Regions from separate parts of the Alteromonas gilva genome, predicted to be linked through region 4. Evidence: predicted binding sites of a transcription regulator. Region 4 holds the regulator's gene; each other region holds the start of a gene.

Region 1 (4,577 bases), on a different contig from region 4:
ATGGCATTGGACACCGCGTTCACGGCTTCCTGCTGGCCAACAACACGCTTGTGTAATACGTCTTCCATGCGTAACAATTTATCGCGTTCACCCTCGAGCATTTTCGACACCGGAATACCGGTCCAGCGCGACAGTACATCGGCAATTTCCGCTTCCGTAACCCGGTTTTTCATCAGCAGTGTTTCTTTTGACTCATTCTCTGCCGCTTTTTCCAGTTTCATCTCAAGCTCGGGAATACGTCCGTACTGAAGCTCTGACATACGGTTAAGATCAGACGCACGGCGGGCAATTTCTAAGTCCAGTTTGGCTTGTTCAAGCTCCGACTTAATAGACTGTGTGCCCTGCATGGCCTCTTTTTCTTGTTTCCAGATTGCCTCGAGCTCCGCCAATTTGATCTCGGCCTGTTCACGCTCTAACTCAATCATTTCAAGACGCTTGTGACTGGCATCATCGGTTTCTTTAGCCAGTGCCTGCTCTTCCAGTTTTAACTGAATGATGCGTCGCTCGAGGCGGTCCATATCTTCTGGCTTAGAGTCTATCTGCAGACGAATACTCGACGCCGCTTCGTCAATTAAATCGATGGCTTTATCGGGTAACTGGCGATCGCTGATATACCGGTGCGATAAGTTGGCTGCCGCCACGATTGCCGGGTCGGTAATGTCTACCGAATGATGCAGCTCATAACGTTCTTTGAGGCCGCGTAAAATAGCAATGGTATCTTCAACGCTGGGTTCGTCGACGACGATTTTTTGAAAGCGGCGTTCAAGCGCTGCGTCTTTCTCAATGTACTGACGATACTCATCGAGCGTCGTTGCTCCTACGCAATGCAGTTCGCCGCGCGCCAGCGCCGGTTTAAGCATATTGCCGGCGTCCATAGCGCCGTCAGACTTACCCGCCCCTACCATGGTATGCAGCTCGTCAATAAACAGAATGACGCGCCCTTCCTCTTTAGACAGTTCGGCAAGCACGGCTTTTAATCGTTCCTCAAATTCTCCGCGGTACTTTGCACCGGCCACCAGCGAGCCCATATCCAGCGATAACACACGCTTATCTTTTAAGCCCTCTGGTACCTCGCCGTTGATGATTCGCTGCGCTAAGCCCTCAACAATGGCGGTTTTTCCCACACCGGGCTCACCAATCAGGACCGGGTTGTTTTTGGTCCGGCGCTGCAATACCTGCACGGTGCGGCGAATTTCATCGTCGCGACCAATAACCGGGTCAAGCTTGCCTTGTTCGGCGCGCTCAGTGAGATCTGTGGTGTATTTTTCCAATGCCTGACGCACGTCTTCTGCATTCGGATCAGTCACTTTCTGACCGCCGCGAATGGCATCAATGGCGCTTTCGATGGTGTCTTTGGTAATCCCCAGATCACGCAAAATATCGCCCAGGCGGCCTTTATCCTGTATGGCAGCTAAGACAAATATTTCGGAGGTGATGTAGTCATCTTTGCGCTGCTGAGCAATCTTGTCGCACAAATTCAGCAGCACCACACTTTCTTTGCTTAATTGCACATCGCCACCTACTCCCTCTACCCGGGATAAGCGGTCAACGGCTTCGGCAAGTGCCGAGCGCAGGGCATTTACATTGACTCCTGCCTGATCAAGCATAGGCCGCACCGAGCCGCCTTGCTGATTAAGTAGTGCTGTCATTAAATGCACGGGCTGGATAAACTGATGATCTCTGCCCAACGCAAGAGACTGCGCATCGGAGATCGCAATCTGGAACTTGCTGGTAAATCTATCTAAACGCATGGGTAACCTCTTTTAACCGTGCTAAATAACCTTGCTCAATTTATGGGTATGATAGGCGTGGGATTCAAGTCGAGCGAACAATATTTAAACAAAATTTTTAGTTTAGTTGTTGCTCTATTGTTGCAGATCAACATTTTCAGGTAGTTGCTTCATTAGCCGGACTTAGCCACTGACGGACCAATACAAAAAAGGCGCCACTGTAAACAGTTGGCGCCGTTGACGTCATTTCCTATCGCGTACTATTTATTAGCGCCGAGGGTGGAGAAAAAGCTGTCTTCATTCCAGCTTGGTGTTATTGGCGTATTGGCCAAATCTCGGGCAATAGCGTAGTTAATTTCAACAAACTGCGCCGCCCAGTCATAGTCGATAGGTAAATTCAGATCATCAGATGGCATATGATAATGTTTGGCCAGGAAGGTTTGCGGCGATACGCCAAGCGCATCCTTCACGTCTGCAGCCAGACTGGGGACTAAAAAGACAGCCGGAACGCCCTGCTTCACAAAACTGTACTGATCACTGCGCACAAAAATGGCTTGCTCTGGCATCGGATCGTCAATCAGTTTCATCTCGTTTTTTAACAAGGTCTCACTTACCGAGCTTTCCAGCGAGCTGTGCGTTGCCCCAAACGCAATAATCTCATTGGTGCGGTAAGTTAAAATGGGCATATCCAAATTGACATTGGCAACAATCTTTTCAATCGGAACAGTTGGATAGTTCGCATAATATTCTGAGCCCAGCAGGCCTTTTTCTTCACCGGTAACAAACGCAAATATAATAGAACGTTTGGGTTTACTGTCGGCGTGATGAAACTCGTGGGCAATTTCGAGCAGGGTTGATACGCCACTGGCGTTGTCCATGGCACCGTTATTGATTTTGTCTTTTAATACGGAATTCTGACTCACACCAATGTGATCGGAATGGGCGGTCAGAATAATGTACTCATCCTTTAACTGCGGATCAGAGCCTTCAATGATGCCAATCACATTAGGACTGGTGGTTTCACTTAACACAGATTGCTTTTCAATCGTGGCTGTTAAGCCGAGCGGCCTGGACGTTAACGGCTCATTGTTTTCAACTTTTTCAAAAATGGCTTCCAGATCAATGCCCGCCATGTCAAACAATGTTTTGCCAGCCTCAATACTCAGGGTAGCACTACCCTTGATTTGCGGAAAACCATTAAAGACACTGCCTTCTTTGGTCAGCCAGCGTGTGCTTGGCGTTTTAACGTAAAGCTTGCGCTTTTCAAAGGGCGAAACCGACTCAGAAACCGGCGTACTGACCACGATGACGCCGACAGCGCCATGCTCCACCAGGCTTTCGGAGATGAGGCGGCGATAATGCGAGCCTTCTTCACTGGGGAAGTCATGCGGGCGATCAGACAAAATCACCGCAATCTTGCCGTTCAGATCAACACCTTCGTAATCGGTGTAATTAAGGTAAGGCGCGTCAATACCAAAGCCCATAAACACCAGTTCTGCGGTAACGCTGGAGGACTCACTATTGATGTCGGCACTCATCAGCATGTTTTGCATAAACTCAAATTCAACGGATTCGTTACCGTTAGACACCACTAACCGGGGTGACTGCATATCCAGCGTGGACTGCTTAAACGGAACAACCTGATAATAAGTGCCGTTATCACCGCCGGGTGATACCCCCATTTTTTGTAACTCACTGGCAATATACAGCGATGCGAAATCATGCCCGAGACTTCCGGTATCACGACCGGCCAATAGATCATCGGCCAGCAACATCATGTGGCCTTTAAACCGTTCCGGTGACGCAGCACTGACTGCTCCGGATACAACACACAACAGAGAAAAAACCCAAAAACACGAACTCAGACGTTTGTTCACAAACATCTCCTTGTTTAGCTAGTTACAATCATTAGAGCAAACTGCTCAGTACGGCATAAATACTATGTGACAGTTTGGTAGCTGTACAGAAATATAAGGCGTTAGCCGAGGAGGCCGATAACACTGACCTGTCGACCTGTCTGTTGGCAATGGTGGTGAGAAGCCTGACGATGAGAGAAAAAACGCGCATCCTGGTACGTACATAGCCCGGATTGCACAATGTTTTTAACGCCCGCGGCCAGAAGTTGATACTCGGCCACCAGCGGTAAGTTTAGCAGGTACTTGTCGGCGCTGGCCGAACGCGTTAGTACGCCTGGATACTGACTAAAATACTGTGCAACCTGGTGCGACACTTCGTAGCACTGCTGACAGATTGCCGGTCCTATCCAAGCATAAACATCTTGCGCATCAGCGCTTAGCCTGGCCAGCGTATGCTCGATGATCTTCACCTTTAAGCCCTGCCAGCCGGCATGCACCGCTGCCACCTCCGTGCCCTGTTTATTGCACAATAATAGCGGTATGCAATCTGCTGTCATCACTGCACAATAATGTTCAGGCGTGCGGCTAATCGCGGCATCTGCGGTGTGCTGTGTACTCGGTAAGACGATAACATCATGACCATGGATCTGCTCCAGCCACCGAAGCTTATCGGCGTGCGGCAGACGTTTGCGGTTTTGTGTTACCGCAGCAGGATCGTCGTGAACATGAAAGCCAAGGTTCAGCGATTGGTAGGGCCCCTGACTCACTCCCCCATCACGGGTAGTGCAGTAGGCTACTACATTGGGTGGTGCCGGCCATTGCGGCACCACTGTCGGTAACTCAAAGTTCATCGAGCCCATACTGCTGCGTATCAGCGCGGGTCGCTTCAATGAGTTCTACCATATCCTCGGGCAGAGGTGCTTGCCAGGATAGCCACTCCTCGGATTCCGGATGATAAAGCGATAACTGCGCAGCGTGCAGTGCCTGTCGT
Region 2 (4,577 bases), 580 kb from region 4:
AGCGACTTCACCTATCACTATAAGAATTCAGCAGATTTTATTGGTGAGGCTGAACGTTCGGTGATAGCGCAGCAAGAGGTGGAAGCGGCCGATACCGTGCCGTTTAATCGCTTTATTGATGATTATTTTGCGCGTGAGGCGGCTAAAAAAAATGCCTGACAAGGGTCAGGCATAAGAATTTGTTCCAGGGAAACACACTTTCGGAACATTAGGTTGGACACTCTATGTACAAGAAGTTCAAAAATATTTGTATCTTTTTTTCCGGCTTGTTAGTGATGCTGCCTTTGTTCCTGGTGGGTTGCGCGACAACGCCGCCACAAGATACCAGCAACCTGTGTGAAATTTTCTACGAAAAAGAAGATTGGTACGATGCTGCGGCGGATATGCGTGACAAATGGGGAGTGCCAATACATGTTCCGATGGCAATGATGTATCAGGAGAGCTCTTTTCGTCACGACGCTCTGCCACCCCGCGATTACATATTGTTTGGCCTTATTCCCTGGGGCCGGGTGAGTTCAGCCTACGGCTATTCGCAGGCTAAAACGCCGACCTGGAGCGATTATATTCGCGAAACGGGTAACTCAGGCGCAGATCGGGACGATTTTGAAGATGCCATTGATTTTATGGGGTGGTTTATTAGCAAAACCCATTCTCTGAACGGCATTTCCAAGTGGGATGCCAATGCACAATATCTCAATTATCATGAAGGCTGGGGCGGATACCGGCGTAAAACCTATTTACGTAAAGGTTGGTTAGTTGACGTTGCCAAGCGTGTGAAGAGTCGCTCCCTGCGCTATGCAAGCCAACTAAAAACCTGCGAAGAAGATTTACAAAAAAGTTGGTTTTGGAAACTGTTTGATTAACCTTTAAGCTCACCGGCAGGCTTATTTCGCCTGGCTGGCCCGCGTCATTATCTTTCGTTTATTCTGCATTTACATCACGCTTTAATAAAAAAAGCAGGCGGGTGTCAACCAACCCGCCCGCTAACGGTGGGTATCCGTCCAAGACCGTAAAACACTCGGAAACCCAACAGGCATACTTAAGTTAATCTAAATGATAATTATTATCAAGTGTTAATTGGTGCTATTTGTGAGAATGTGCCATGGTTTGATCCAGGTCATGGTTTACGGCCCGAAGCATGTTTGGATTTGATATAGATCAGCATTTTTTTGACACCAGAAGCGCACAATATCCCAATAGATTAAGTAACGCTAAAGGTGAACACTATGTGGGCAATGTTATTAAAAGATCCGGTTGTTTGGGGCTCTCTACTGGGGATTTTCATTATTCTGGTGATGATGGGGTATTACGCTTATTTATTTATTCACAATAGTGGGGATCTGCATAAGTAGCCGGGCAGGGTCTCGTTCATGGCGGGCAATTGTCAGCGCTTCCGGCTGAAGGGGGATTCTGCGTCAAGCAATACCAGCAGAGCGCCCTGGCCGCCATACTCCAACGGCGCCTGATGAAAAGCCTTTACCTTAGGGTGTTGGATTAAGTAGTGCGGCAGGGCGCGTTTTAACACACCTGCGCCATGCCCGTGAACAATACACACGCAATCAATATTTTCCTGGTAGGCGGTGTGCAATAAGGCAGCCAGCTCATGTTTAGCCTGTTCTCGCGTCATACCGTGTAAATCCAGGATATACTCTGGCGTGTAACGTCCGCGGCGCAACTGCTTTAATTCGTAGCCGGGTACGTCTTGCCGGCAATACCGTAGTGCCCCTTCAGGAAGAATAAACCCCTCGAATGCATCAGAAAACTCAAAGCCTGCCTGCGCTTGTCTGGTTGCTTTACGTTGGCGGCGAACCCGTAATGATGGTTTTGGCGCTTTTGGTACATGTGTATCTTGTTTGAGGGGAACAACCCCCTTTACGGCAGCTTTGAATAAGTCCGCATCGTCAATATCATCTGCTGTGGGTTTGTTGGCCTGACGGGCGAGTTGTTGCGACTGCTTTAATTGTGCCAGTTGTTTTTTCACGTTTTTATTATTCCCCCTTTTTTATTTACAGCAATGCAACGCCAGGTGTTGGTTTACGTCAGGGCCTGTTGATCTTTGGTATAAAAGTGCACGGCAAAGCCCAACAGGCCCTAAATAACCATGTGCGAACAGGGCAACATTATGTATCATAGCAGCTTTCAAATTTCTGGATATTGTAGCCTGTATGACTGATAAGTTTTACCTTGATGAAGCAATTTCTGATCTTCATTCCATTTTGGATATGGTGCGTTGGGCTGTGAGTCGCTTTAATGATGCAGAGCTCTATTACGGACATGGCACTGACAACGTTTGGGATGAAGCGGTAAACCTGGTGTTTTACGCGTTACATTTGCCGCATGGATTGACCGCACAAACCGGCGATGGATTGTTTGCCGCTAAATTAACTACCAGCGAACGGACCAAAATTGCTGAGCTGGTGCTGCAACGAGTGCAAACCCGTTTGCCATTGCCCTACATTACTCATCAGGCATTTTTCTGTGATTTACCTTTTTATGTTGATGAGCGGGTACTCATTCCGCGTTCACCTTTTGCAGAACTTATTCAGCAGCAATTTGCGCCCTGGCTGACAACATCGCCACAACGCATACTGGATTTGTGTACCGGTGGTGGCTGCATTGCAATTGCCCTGGCGTATGCCTTCGAGGACGCCGAAGTAGACGCCGTGGATATTAGCGAAGATGCCCTGGCGGTGGCCGAGATCAATATTCAGGAACATGGCTTAGGTGACCGGGTTTACCCATTGTATTCGGATTTATTTACGCAACTGCAAGGCCAGAAATACGATTTAATTGTATCGAACCCGCCTTATGTTGATGCCGAAGATATGGCGGATTTACCGGTTGAATTTCAGCATGAACCTGAGTTGGCGTTAGCGGCTGGCGATGATGGTCTGGACTTAGTGGAAAGCATTATCGAACATGCACCGGATTATCTCTCAGAGCAGGGCGTGCTATTTGTGGAAGTGGGGAATAGTTTGGTGCATATGGCCAACCGGTTTCCAGGGCTTAAGATAGAGTGGGTTGAGCTAGCTCACGGTGGACATGGTATATTTGCCGTTACCAAAGCGGCGTTAGACAGTTACAAACAACAGGATAAATAGATTCATGGCGGGTAATACATTTGGCAAAATTTTTACAGTATCAACCTTTGGCGAGAGTCATGGGATTGCCATTGGTGGCGTAGTTGACGGATGTCCTCCCGGCCTGGAACTGAGCGAAAGTGACTTACAGCCCGATTTGGACCGGCGTAAACCGGGGACCTCGCGTTACACCACTGCGCGCCGTGAAGATGATGAAGTCCAAATCCTTTCCGGTGTGTTTGAAGGTAAAACCACCGGTACCAGCATCGGTTTGCTAATTAAAAACAAAGATCAGCGTAGTCAGGATTACTCAAACATCGCTGCCAGTTTTCGTCCTGGCCATGCCGATTATACTTACCAGCAAAAATATGGTTTTCGCGATTATCGTGGCGGCGGTCGCTCTTCGGCCCGTGAAACTGCGATTCGGGTGGCGGCCGGCGGTATTGCTAAGAAGTATCTGGCCCATGTACACGGCATTCAGATCCATGGTTTTTTGTCGCAGTTAGGCCCGATAGGCATCGATTCGGTCGATTATGATCTGATTAACACCAACCCGTTTTTTTGTCCTGATGCCACGAAGCTGGACGCCCTTGATGAGTACATGCGCGACCTGAAAAAGTCAGGGGATTCCATTGGTGCCAAGGTATCCGTCGTGGCTACCAACATGCCGGTTGGCCTGGGTGAGCCGGTATTTGATCGTCTCGATGCTGATATTGCCGGGGCGATGATGGGCATAAACGCGGTGAAGGGTGTCGAGGTCGGCGACGGTTTTGATGTGGTTACGCAAAAAGGCAGTGAACACCGCGATTCGCTGACCCCAGAAGGTTTTAGCTCTAATCACTCCGGTGGCGTGCTGGGTGGTATTTCCACCGGCCAGGATTTGGTAGTGCACATGGCGCTTAAACCAACTTCGAGTATTTCGGTACCCGGCGAAACCATTGACGTGGATGGCAATGCCATTGATATCGTTACCAAAGGTCGTCACGATCCCTGTGTGGGCATTCGCGCCGTGCCCATTGCTGAGGCCATGCTGGCGATAGTACTGATGGATCACAGTTTGCGTCATCGCGCGCAAAATGCGGCGGTAGCGTGCGCCACGCCAATTATTCCGGGTTCAGTAAAGTAACATGCTCAACCTGATATCCAAGTAATGGCGGCGTCCTCCAGCCGCTTTGCTATTATCGCGCTAAGCCTTACCTATGCACTGTATTTTGGTCAGTTAGGAGTCATCACGCCCTATCTTGGGGTGTTTCTTGATGGGCGCGGTTTTACCTCGGTAGAGATTGGCGAGTTGTTTGCCGTTATTACCCTGGCGCGAATTATCGGCCCATCATTGTGGGCAGGCGTCGCCGATCGCAGCGGGAAAGTATTGTTTATTTTGCGTCTGGGCAGTGGTTTAACCGTGCTCAGTTTTATTGGCGTGTTCTGGGCTTACTCATTTTGGTATCTGACGCTGGTCATGGGCATGATGATGATGTTCTGGACGGCCATTTTGCC
Region 3 (4,577 bases), 2.0 Mb from region 4:
AACCGCCTGAATAATAGATTCTACCAATTCGGGGTGTTGTAATAGTGCTGAACCTGCCAGTTTTTTATTTACTTTTTTGGCCGGGCACCCCATATTGATATCAATAATCTGAGCACCGTTAGCAACATTAAATTTTGCTGCTTCAGCCATTAAGTCTGGATCTGCGCCGGCAATCTGCACCGAACGTATACCCGACTCCCCGCTGTGATCCATGCGTTGCATAGATTTGGCAGTATTCCACACCTTCGGATTGCTGCTCAGCATTTCTGAAACAACCAAACCAGCTCCAAGACGACGACAGAGTTGTCTGAAAGGCCTGTCTGTTACGCCCGCCATGGGCGCCAACATTAGGTTGTTATCAAGTGAGTAAGTTCCAATTTGCATAAAAAACAACCTGCATTTGAGTAGAAAATAACCACCTGTCCGAAATGGGGCGCTAAGTGTACGTGTTTTCTGCAATCTTGAAAAGGCTAAAAATCACACAAAATTTGCATTATGGCTCTTGACAAAAAGATTTCGTTTTTGTGTCAGAGTGGTTAGCGCAAAATTTTATTGAATCGCCCTGTCAACTGGGTGCCTTATCGTATTCGCTGACCGGATACCCGCGCCCATTCATCGTCGATTGCGGTAGGTTCGAGGTTAAAATGTTGTTGATAGGCTGTTTCAATGCGTGGCACCTGTTCAGCTAAAATGCCCGACAGCACTAACAAGCCATCTTGTTTGCAGTAGTTGGTAATTACTGAACGGAGTTCGAGCAGGGGGCCGGATAATATATTGGCCATAACAATATCGGCTTCAAGCGTGGGTTGGTTGTCGGGTAAAAACACGCTTAAGCGATCGGCGACATTGTTGCGCTGAGCATTATCCATGGAGGCTTGTAACGCTTGCGGGTCAATGTCGATACCAATTACGTTTTTGGCACCCAGTTTGAGTGCGGCAATGGCTAAGATGCCGGAACCACAGCCAAAGTCGACCACGGTTTTGCCTTCTACATCTACGCCATCGAGCCAACGCAGGCACAATGAAGTGGTTGGGTGCGTGCCGGTACCAAAAGCAAGGCCCGGATCGAGCATCACATTCACCGCATTGGGATCAGGCACGTCACGCCAACTGGGGCAAATCCACAGCCGTTTGCCAAACTGCATAGGATGGAAATTATCCATCCACTCACGCTCCCAGTCTTTATCTTCGAGTGGCTCAAGGCGGTATTTGAAGTCTTTACCCAATACTTTGGCGTTACCCAGACGCTTAATGATAGCCGGCATGTCGTCACTGGCATCAAACAACCCGATTACCTGAGTGTCGGGCCATAGCATCACTTCGCCGGGTTTTGGCTCGTACATGGGGGTATCTTTGGCGTCAACAAAGGTGACAGCCTGAGCACCATTGGCGGTGAACATGCCACCTATTTGTTCCGCCATTTCTGCTGAAGTTTCTATTTTGAGTTGTAGCCAGGGCATCGGGTTCTCAGTCGTGGTGTAAAAAGGCCAAGTTTAACAGGCTTGGTAGTGTCAGTGTACTGTTATGAGATTCTGCCTGACCGGGGGAATTGCCGTGAGAATGGCAGTGAGAATAAAAGTTCCTATATGGAGTTGTCGCCAGTTTTACTTTATTGTTAAGGCGGTTGGCCGTTTATGCAGCGCTTGCACATCACCAACGGCCAGACACTATAACAACCTGTAATCAAGCAGGGATACAAGCGGGAGAACACCAACAATGTGGCAAAAGCTAACGGGTATCGTATTACTGATTGGGGTGGTGTCATGCGGCACGCAACAGCCACCATCTATTGATAGCAAGTGGTTGGATATGCCTGCGGTGCAACAGGCGGCAGCAATCAAAAACGGCCAGATCAGCGCCGAAGAACTCGTGGCGGGGTATCTGGCAAGAATCGATGCGTTGGACAACCAGGGCCCTAACATCAACAGTATTTTGCGTTTGAATCCGGATGCCATGAGCGACGCCAGAGCCCGCGATGCAGCGATTGCCAGAGGTGAACCCTTAGGGCCGCTGCACGGCATTCCGGTATTACTAAAAGACAATATCGAAACTAACGATATGCCCACAACAGCAGGCTCGTTGGCATTGCTCAACAACGACACCTTGCGTGACTCGCCATTAGTGGCACAACTGCGTGCGGCCGGGGCCATTATACTGGGTAAAACCAATTTATCTGAGTGGGCGAATTTTCGTTCAGAGGACTCAATCAGTGGTTGGAGCGCCGTTGGCGGTTTAACCCGTAACCCGCATATATTGTCGCGTACGGCGTGTGGCTCCTCATCTGGCTCGGGGGCGGCGATGGCAGCAGGTTTTGCCTCGCTGGCCGTTGGTACCGAAACCAATGGTTCAGTGATTTGCCCGTCGTCGATGAATGGCATTGTTGGTTTTAAACCCACGGTGGGCCTGATCCCGCGTACCCATATTGTACCTATCTCTGTTACCCAGGACACCGCCGGCCCCATGACCCGCAGTGTGAAAGACGCAGCCTTAATGACCTCGGTAATGGCCACAACCGATCCCAGCGACAAGGCAACGCAGTCGGCCAGTCGCCCGAGCGCGCAAACCCTTGCAGCACTCGATGGTGATATCAGCGGGCTAAAAATAGGCGTAATGCGCGACAGTCAGGGCCAGGATCAGGCAATTATCGATGCCTTTAATGACAGTCTGGCAAAATTAACGGCGCAGGGCGCAGAGCTGGTTGACATTGAGTCGCTGTCGCTGCCGGATGATTTTGGTAAGCACTCATACTTTGTATTGCTGGCTGAATTTAAGTCAACGCTGAACGAATACCTGGAGTCTTCGCCGGCGCCATTGGCGGTAAGAAGTTTACAGGCGCTGATAGACTTTAACGCCGCCTCGGAGCGCGAGTTACAACTCTTTGATCAATCGATTTTTGCGAAGTCGCAAGCCACTGATGGTCTGCAGGACGAAGAGTATGCCACGGCATTACAGACGGTCAGAACGGCGACGCGCGACAACGGCATAGATAAGCTACTCAAGGAATACGATGTGGATGTGCTGGTTGCCCCCACTAACAACCCAGCGTTTATTATCGATAGCGTGTACGGCGATCACGCCCCGGCGGGTTTTATTGGCATTGGCTATCTGGCGGCGATTGCCGGTTATCCGCACATAACCGTGCCCATGACCAGCGTACGGGATTTGCCGGTAGGCTTTAGTATTGTTGGCGGGCAGTGGCAGGATGCCAGGGTGTTGAATGTTGGCTACGCTTTTGAAAAATCGAATAAGTTTATTAAAAAGCCGGGGTTCTACCCGACCCGCTTTGAGGCACTGAAAAACAGCGCACTGCCTTACCGTTTGATGCAATCAGAACAGGATTAGTTCTGGCAATTAAAAACGGCGCCACACCCACAGGGTTATGGCGCCGCTTTTACTGTAATAAGGCATAGTCTGGTGAGTGATTAGCCCGGCTTTTTCACCCAGGCGCTGCACCAGCCGTTAGCATTAACGAGTTTACCCGGGAAAATTGCGCAAGGACGCCATTCTTTACCCGCTTCACCCTGAATATACATGCAGGTACTGCAGTTCGAACCTTCTTTGGTAGATTCGTTGACGTATTTAAGTGCCTTAGCGGTGGCATCGTCTTCGCTAAGATGCTCCTGAGCCTGGGCTTGCAGGGCAACGCCACCGAAAGTCATACCAATGAGCGTGGTGCCTGATAATTTCAGAAAATCGCGACGATTGACTGATTTCATAGTTATACTCCAAAAGTTAACGAGAATGATTCTTTTTTACTAAGCGTCTAAAATACAAAAACCCGCCAGCGGCGGGTTTGTTACTACATTTATCTTGTTCACTACTTTTACTTATACACTCATCAAATGGATTAACCAAATCTATTCAATGATGTTTTGATCTGTATTAATGTTCTTACAGCCTGGGCCATTATCGCGGCGCTACAGCTCAGTACTGTTTAATGACCGTGGGCGCCTCATCGGGTTTAGCATAGGCCATTTTCGCTATTGCGTTCGCCTCGTGGTAAGTATCAAGGCCGCTGATACAGGCCAGTTTTAATGCATCAATATCGACGCTGCCATCGTCATCAATGTGGGTTTCCTCAACGCTAACCTGCTGGATTTGACCGACCACCAGCGACGTGTCGTTGACCGTCAGATTAACTATTTCAACCAGCTTCAGGCCAATTTGAATAGGGCTTTGGGCGACAAAGGGCGCTGCAAACCCGTTGCGCCACTGCGCTTTAAAGCCACACTGAACGAACTCACTGACACCCTCATCGTAGCGGGCAGCAGTTTGATGCGCCTGTGCGTAGAGCGCCGCAGGCACCGCATTAATGGTGTAGAAACCGCTGGTTTTGATGTTACCAAGGGTATCGCGTCGCACCGTGTGTGGCCGCATAATCATGCCCATCAACGGTGGGTTAGCACCAATGTGCACTACCGAGCTCACAATAGCTAAATTAGTTTGGCCCTCTGCATCGGCGGTACCGATCAGGTTAGCGCTTTTATAGCCGGACAAGCTGTTTACAAAGTTGGCGCGAAAACGCTGCGCCATGCTGCCGATATCATGTTCATCAAAGGTGTTCATCGATTATTCGT
Region 4 (4,577 bases):
AAGCGAACAGGTTGTTTTGCCCTCGGGGATTTTATCTTTAACAATCGAGTAGGTGTCTTCCTCTACGATTTTGTAATCAACGGACAGACTATCTAAATACCCGGGTAAAATGTGTTCGGGAAAACCGGGCTGTTTTTGATCGAGGTTTACCGCTACGATTTCAAAACTGATTGGCGCGATGCGTTGCAGGTACATCAATACATCAAGCATGGTATAGCTGTCTTTACCGCCTGACAAACACACCATTACCTTGTCGCCGTCTTCGATCATGGCAAAATCTTCGATGGCTTTGCCCACATTGCGGCGCAAGCGTTTCTGTAGCTTGTTAAAACTGTATTTTTGTTTTGATTTTGTGGCGGCAGAAGCGCTGTTAACCTGTAAACTCATGATAGTTGCTGACCCGTATTACAATGGCGGCATTATACGTGAAGGGCATAGCAGGCGTCATCCTCAGTAAAGAAAAGAACCGAAAAAAGACGCGCCTGCAACGGATAACTGCCGCTGGTCATGCTTTTTAGCTGATAGGGCTTTCAAAACCTTCTGGCTTCACTGCCAGTACATCACAATTGAGTTCGTCTATAACGTGTTCGGCGGTATTGCCGATTAACGCCGCAGATAAACCAACCCGGCCTACGGTGCCAATAATTACCAGCTCGGCGTCCAGATCCCTGGCAATTTGCGGAATGACTCTTTCTGGCAGTCCTTCTTTCACATGGCAATTATCCAGAGGTATCGAAAATCGTTTGCTGTGATGTTCCATTTCTTCCAGATGGTGATTTTTAACCGATGCATTGTAAGCGTCAGGGTCAAACTCCGGTACTTCTATGGCGATGTTAAGCGGTGTGCCGGGAAAACAATTCGCCAGGTGAACATGGCCACTCAAAAGGGTCGCGTAATCCTGAGCGATAGTTGTCAGGCGATCGTTGAGCTTTGCATGCTCCCGATCTTCGGTGCCGACGTTAACCGCGGCAATGATTTTGCCATCCTGCGGCCAGTCGTGCTCTTTTACCAGTAGCACAGGGGTAGGGCATTTGCGGATCAGATGCCAGTCAGTAGGGGTAAAAATGACTGAGCGCAAGCTGTCGTGAGAACGGGTTGCCTTTACAACGATATCCATGTCTTTCGCCATGACGTACTTTATGATGGCTTCATAGGGGCGGTTGTTCCATTCAACGGCTACCTCAATAGCGGCCTTGTAAGGGGCAAGCTGAGCGGCCAGCCATTCGGTTCGTTCTTTAACCACAGCCTGGCGCATAGCCTCACGCTCTTCACCGGATAACATGGTGGTCATTTCGTAGGAGAAGTCGTAGATAGTCATAAACGCGGTAATGGATGCACCGGTTCTTGCAGCAAGTTCTAACGCTCGCGATATAGCAGGTTGAGTATCGCGTTCTGGCTCAACGATGGCCAGGATACGGGTATATTCAATCATAATGACGCTCCTTGTGAAGGTACATTATGAGTTTATGTCGGGTTTCGCTGTTTCTCCAGTTTCTGGTTTGCGTAAGATCAATATCAGGCGTAAAAAACAGTCAGCATGATCAGCTGACTGTAGTAGAGGGAATATCCATGCTATGAAGCTTTTTATCCATGGCGTCAAAGTCGATAATGGTAATGAGTTTACCGTTGACTTCGATAATGCTCTCTTTTTGGAAGCGGGTGAGTAACCTGGATATTGTTTCAACCGTTAAACCCAGGTAATTGCCTATTTCGTTACGCGTCATACTCAGATTAAACTGTTTGGGCGAAAAACCGCGCTCTTCGAAGCGTTTTGACAAGTGCGCTAAAAAGTAAATCAGGCGTTCTTCGGCTGTGCGCTTATTGAGTAACATCATGAGATCATGATCATGCTTAATTTCAGCGCTCATGAAACTCATAATCTGATGACGTAACTTCGGCAATTGCACCGACATTTGATCCAGTGTTTCGTAGGGCAGCTCGCACACCATAGCGGTTTCCAGCGCCTGAGTGTAACTTTGATGGGTGTTTTCCCGCAGGGCATCAAAACCTATGATATCACCCGGGAAATGAAACCCAATGATTTGTTCTTCGCCGTCTTTACTGGTGACAAATGATTTAAATGAGCCCGCTCTGACAGCGTATAAAGAACGAAAGCTATCGCCAGCTTTTACCAGCTTATCATTTTTATGCAGCGGCTTTTTGCGCTCAATAATATCATCCAACGAATCCATTTCTGTTTTGTTCAGTGAAACAGGCAAACATAAATGGCTAAAACTGCAACTCTGGCAATGAATAGAAAATTCCGAGCCTTTTGTCATAACAAACGTTCCCTTTTGAGCCTGGCTCAATTAATACTATCTAGTGTTCGATAAATCAAGAAAAGTGCATAAAGTATAAGGCCTGATGCGACCATTATACGAGTATTGTGTTGTTGCAACAGTGTCATTAACCAACCCGCGCCAATACTCACCGATATCAACGCCGGTAAGGTGCCCAAACCAAATGCGGCCATCGTTAGCGCGCCTTGCAGCGCGTCACCTGATACCATCGCCCAGGTTAAGGTTGAGTACACTAAGCCACAGGGCAGCCAGCCCCAGATAAAACCATATGGATAAGCCGATAACGGACTTTTAAACGGAATAAAACGTTTCGACAGTGGGCGAATACGTTTCCATATCCCCTGACCGAGCCGCTCTATACGCGCTAAACCCCGCCACCACTGCGCTAAGTAAAGCCCCATAGCCAGTAGCATTACGGCGCTTAGTATTTGAAACACCGCCAAACCGTTTTTTACTGAGGCCTGGGCAATTTGCCCCAAAGCCCCGGTGAGAAAGCCAGCAATAGCATAGCTGGTTATACGACCGAAATTATAACTGAGTATATAAGGCAGCGTGGCATTATGGCTGGGGATTGCAGCGCGCAAAGCGCCGGCGATACCGCCGCACATACCAACACAATGAAGAGAGCCTGCAAGGCCCACTAAAAACGCCGAGATATAGCCAAAATCATTCATTATGTGACGCTGTGGAATCCGTTTTTTTGGTCGATGATGACTCACTTGATGTGGCTTTGCGACGCTGCTCTTCGGGTAAATCATCGTCGAACAATATGCTGTATCCCTGGCGCTCCAGATCGTCAAACTGGTTAGAGCGAACGGCCCAGAAGAAGATACCTAACGCCACCGCCACAAGAATTATTGCCAGTGGGATCAATACGTAAATTATACTCACATCGCTACCTTATTTGAGTAATCGCGTTGAGTTAGAAACCACAATGATACTACTTAATGACATGCCGATCACGGCCATCCAGGGTAAAAGCAGGCCAGATACTGCAAAGGGCAGGATCAACAGGTTATAGCCGATTGCCCAGAGCATGTTTTGACGTATTTTGTTGCGGGTACGCGCAGCGATATCAAGCAGGGCGGGTACGGCAGACAAGGAGTCGCTTAGCAACACTACATCAGCGGCATTACGGGCTACATCATTGGCATTACCTACCGCTACCGAGACATCGGCGCTGGCTAATACAGGCGCGTCGTTAATGCCGTCGCCCAGCATCATGACCTGCTCTCCCGCGGCTTGCAATTGCTGCACGGCACGATACTTTTGCTCGGGCGTTAAGCTACCAGTCGCCGTTGTCAGGGGCAGATGGGCCGCCAGCGAATCGACATTTCGCTGCGTATCACCGCTTAGCAGAATTAGTTTGTATTGGTTGAGCAATGCCAGCGTGGCGGCGGTATCCGGTTTGAGACCGTCTGCCACCTCAAACGCTGCTAAACACTGACCCTCGCAGGTTAAGAATACATTCGCCGTTATAGGCACTGTTTGCGCATCTGTGCCGGTAAATGCTGCCGAACCAAGATGCCATTGCTTATTGCTGACCGTACCGCTGATACCGCCACCGATATTGACCGCAAAATCGCTCACAGTCAGCAGATTATTACATGAAAATGCCTTGCCAATTGGGTGCTCGGAACGCGCCTCCAGGCTTGCAGCGACAGCAAACAAATGGGCGGGATCCTGCCCGGTTAAATACCAGCTTTGTACGATGCTGAACTTACCCTCGGTGAGTGTACCGGTTTTGTCCAGCGCGATAGTACTGATAGTGGTTAACTGTTCGAGTGCATCGGCCCGTTTGAGTAATACGCCTTGCTTATTGAGCCTGGCCATTGCACAGGTGAGTGCTGATGGCGTGGCGAGCCCCAGTGCACAAGGGCAGGTAGCCACCAACACCGCAATGGCAATCCAGAATGCCTCGTCATTACCTTGCCAGTACCAGTAGGTATAGGTCGCAGCGCTGATGAACAATACAGCAACAACAAAATACCGTGAGAACGTATCGGCTAATTGTGCCGCCTTGGGCTTGTTTGCCATCGCCGTTGATTGCAAGCGGATGATTTGATTAACCAGGGCATACTTGAGTTGTTGATGAACTTCGACGATAAGGGTACTTTTTTGATTCACCGTACCGCCATAGACCGTTGCGCCCACCTGTTTTATCACGGGTTCGAACTCGCCGGTAAGCATGGCTTCATCGATGGCCGAACTGCCTTCAATTATGCGTCCGTCGATGGGGATGGTATCACCGGGTTTTACCACCACTTTGTCGCCTGG

Evidence for each region. Region 4 encodes FNR, which switches genes on or off when oxygen is low (the NO sensors DNR and NnrR bind a similar motif). Its sites were predicted from a motif close to TTGATCTAGATCAA; they were not measured.
Region 1: a site for FNR is predicted at 1,869-1,882, ahead of clpB (ATP-dependent chaperone ClpB). Genes of this name have one in related genera too.
Region 2: a site for FNR is predicted at 1,108-1,121, ahead of OIK42_RS12810 (DUF3149 domain-containing protein). Genes of this name have one in related genera too.
Region 3: a site for FNR is predicted at 3,873-3,886, ahead of OIK42_RS01380 (high-potential iron-sulfur protein). Genes of this name have one in related genera too.

The regions. Positions count from the first base shown of each region.
Region 1 covers NZ_JAQQXP010000003.1:524,679-529,255, reverse strand. The annotation lists gene clpB (ATP-dependent chaperone ClpB) at 1-1,751, opposite strand, end outside; gene OIK42_RS18735 (M28 family metallopeptidase) at 1,991-3,607, opposite strand; gene pgeF (peptidoglycan editing factor PgeF) at 3,709-4,437, opposite strand; gene rluD (23S rRNA pseudouridine(1911/1915/1917) synthase RluD) at 4,427-4,577, opposite strand, start outside.
Region 2 covers NZ_JAQQXP010000001.1:2,886,420-2,890,996, reverse strand. The annotation lists gene gshA (glutamate--cysteine ligase) at 1-159, shown strand, start outside; gene OIK42_RS12815 (transglycosylase SLT domain-containing protein) at 225-863, shown strand; gene OIK42_RS12810 (DUF3149 domain-containing protein) at 1,227-1,352, shown strand; gene smrB (endonuclease SmrB) at 1,385-1,981, opposite strand; gene prmB (50S ribosomal protein L3 N(5)-glutamine methyltransferase) at 2,166-3,101, shown strand; gene aroC (chorismate synthase) at 3,106-4,206, shown strand; gene OIK42_RS12790 (MFS transporter) at 4,231-4,577, shown strand, end outside.
Region 3 covers NZ_JAQQXP010000001.1:283,512-288,088, forward strand. The annotation lists gene dusB (tRNA dihydrouridine synthase DusB) at 1-384, opposite strand, end outside; gene prmA (50S ribosomal protein L11 methyltransferase) at 579-1,460, opposite strand; gene OIK42_RS01375 (amidase) at 1,717-3,342, shown strand; gene OIK42_RS01380 (high-potential iron-sulfur protein) at 3,423-3,716, opposite strand; gene OIK42_RS01385 (flavin reductase family protein) at 3,925-4,566, opposite strand; gene OIK42_RS01390 (zinc ribbon domain-containing protein) at 4,570-4,577, opposite strand, start outside.
Region 4 covers NZ_JAQQXP010000001.1:2,302,290-2,306,866, reverse strand. The annotation lists gene ttcA (tRNA 2-thiocytidine(32) synthetase TtcA) at 1-387, opposite strand, end outside; gene uspE (universal stress protein UspE) at 515-1,432, opposite strand; gene fnr (fumarate/nitrate reduction transcriptional regulator Fnr) at 1,542-2,279, opposite strand; gene OIK42_RS10050 (sulfite exporter TauE/SafE family protein) at 2,306-2,974, opposite strand; gene ccoS (cbb3-type cytochrome oxidase assembly protein CcoS) at 2,967-3,191, opposite strand; gene OIK42_RS10040 (heavy metal translocating P-type ATPase) at 3,201-4,577, opposite strand, start outside.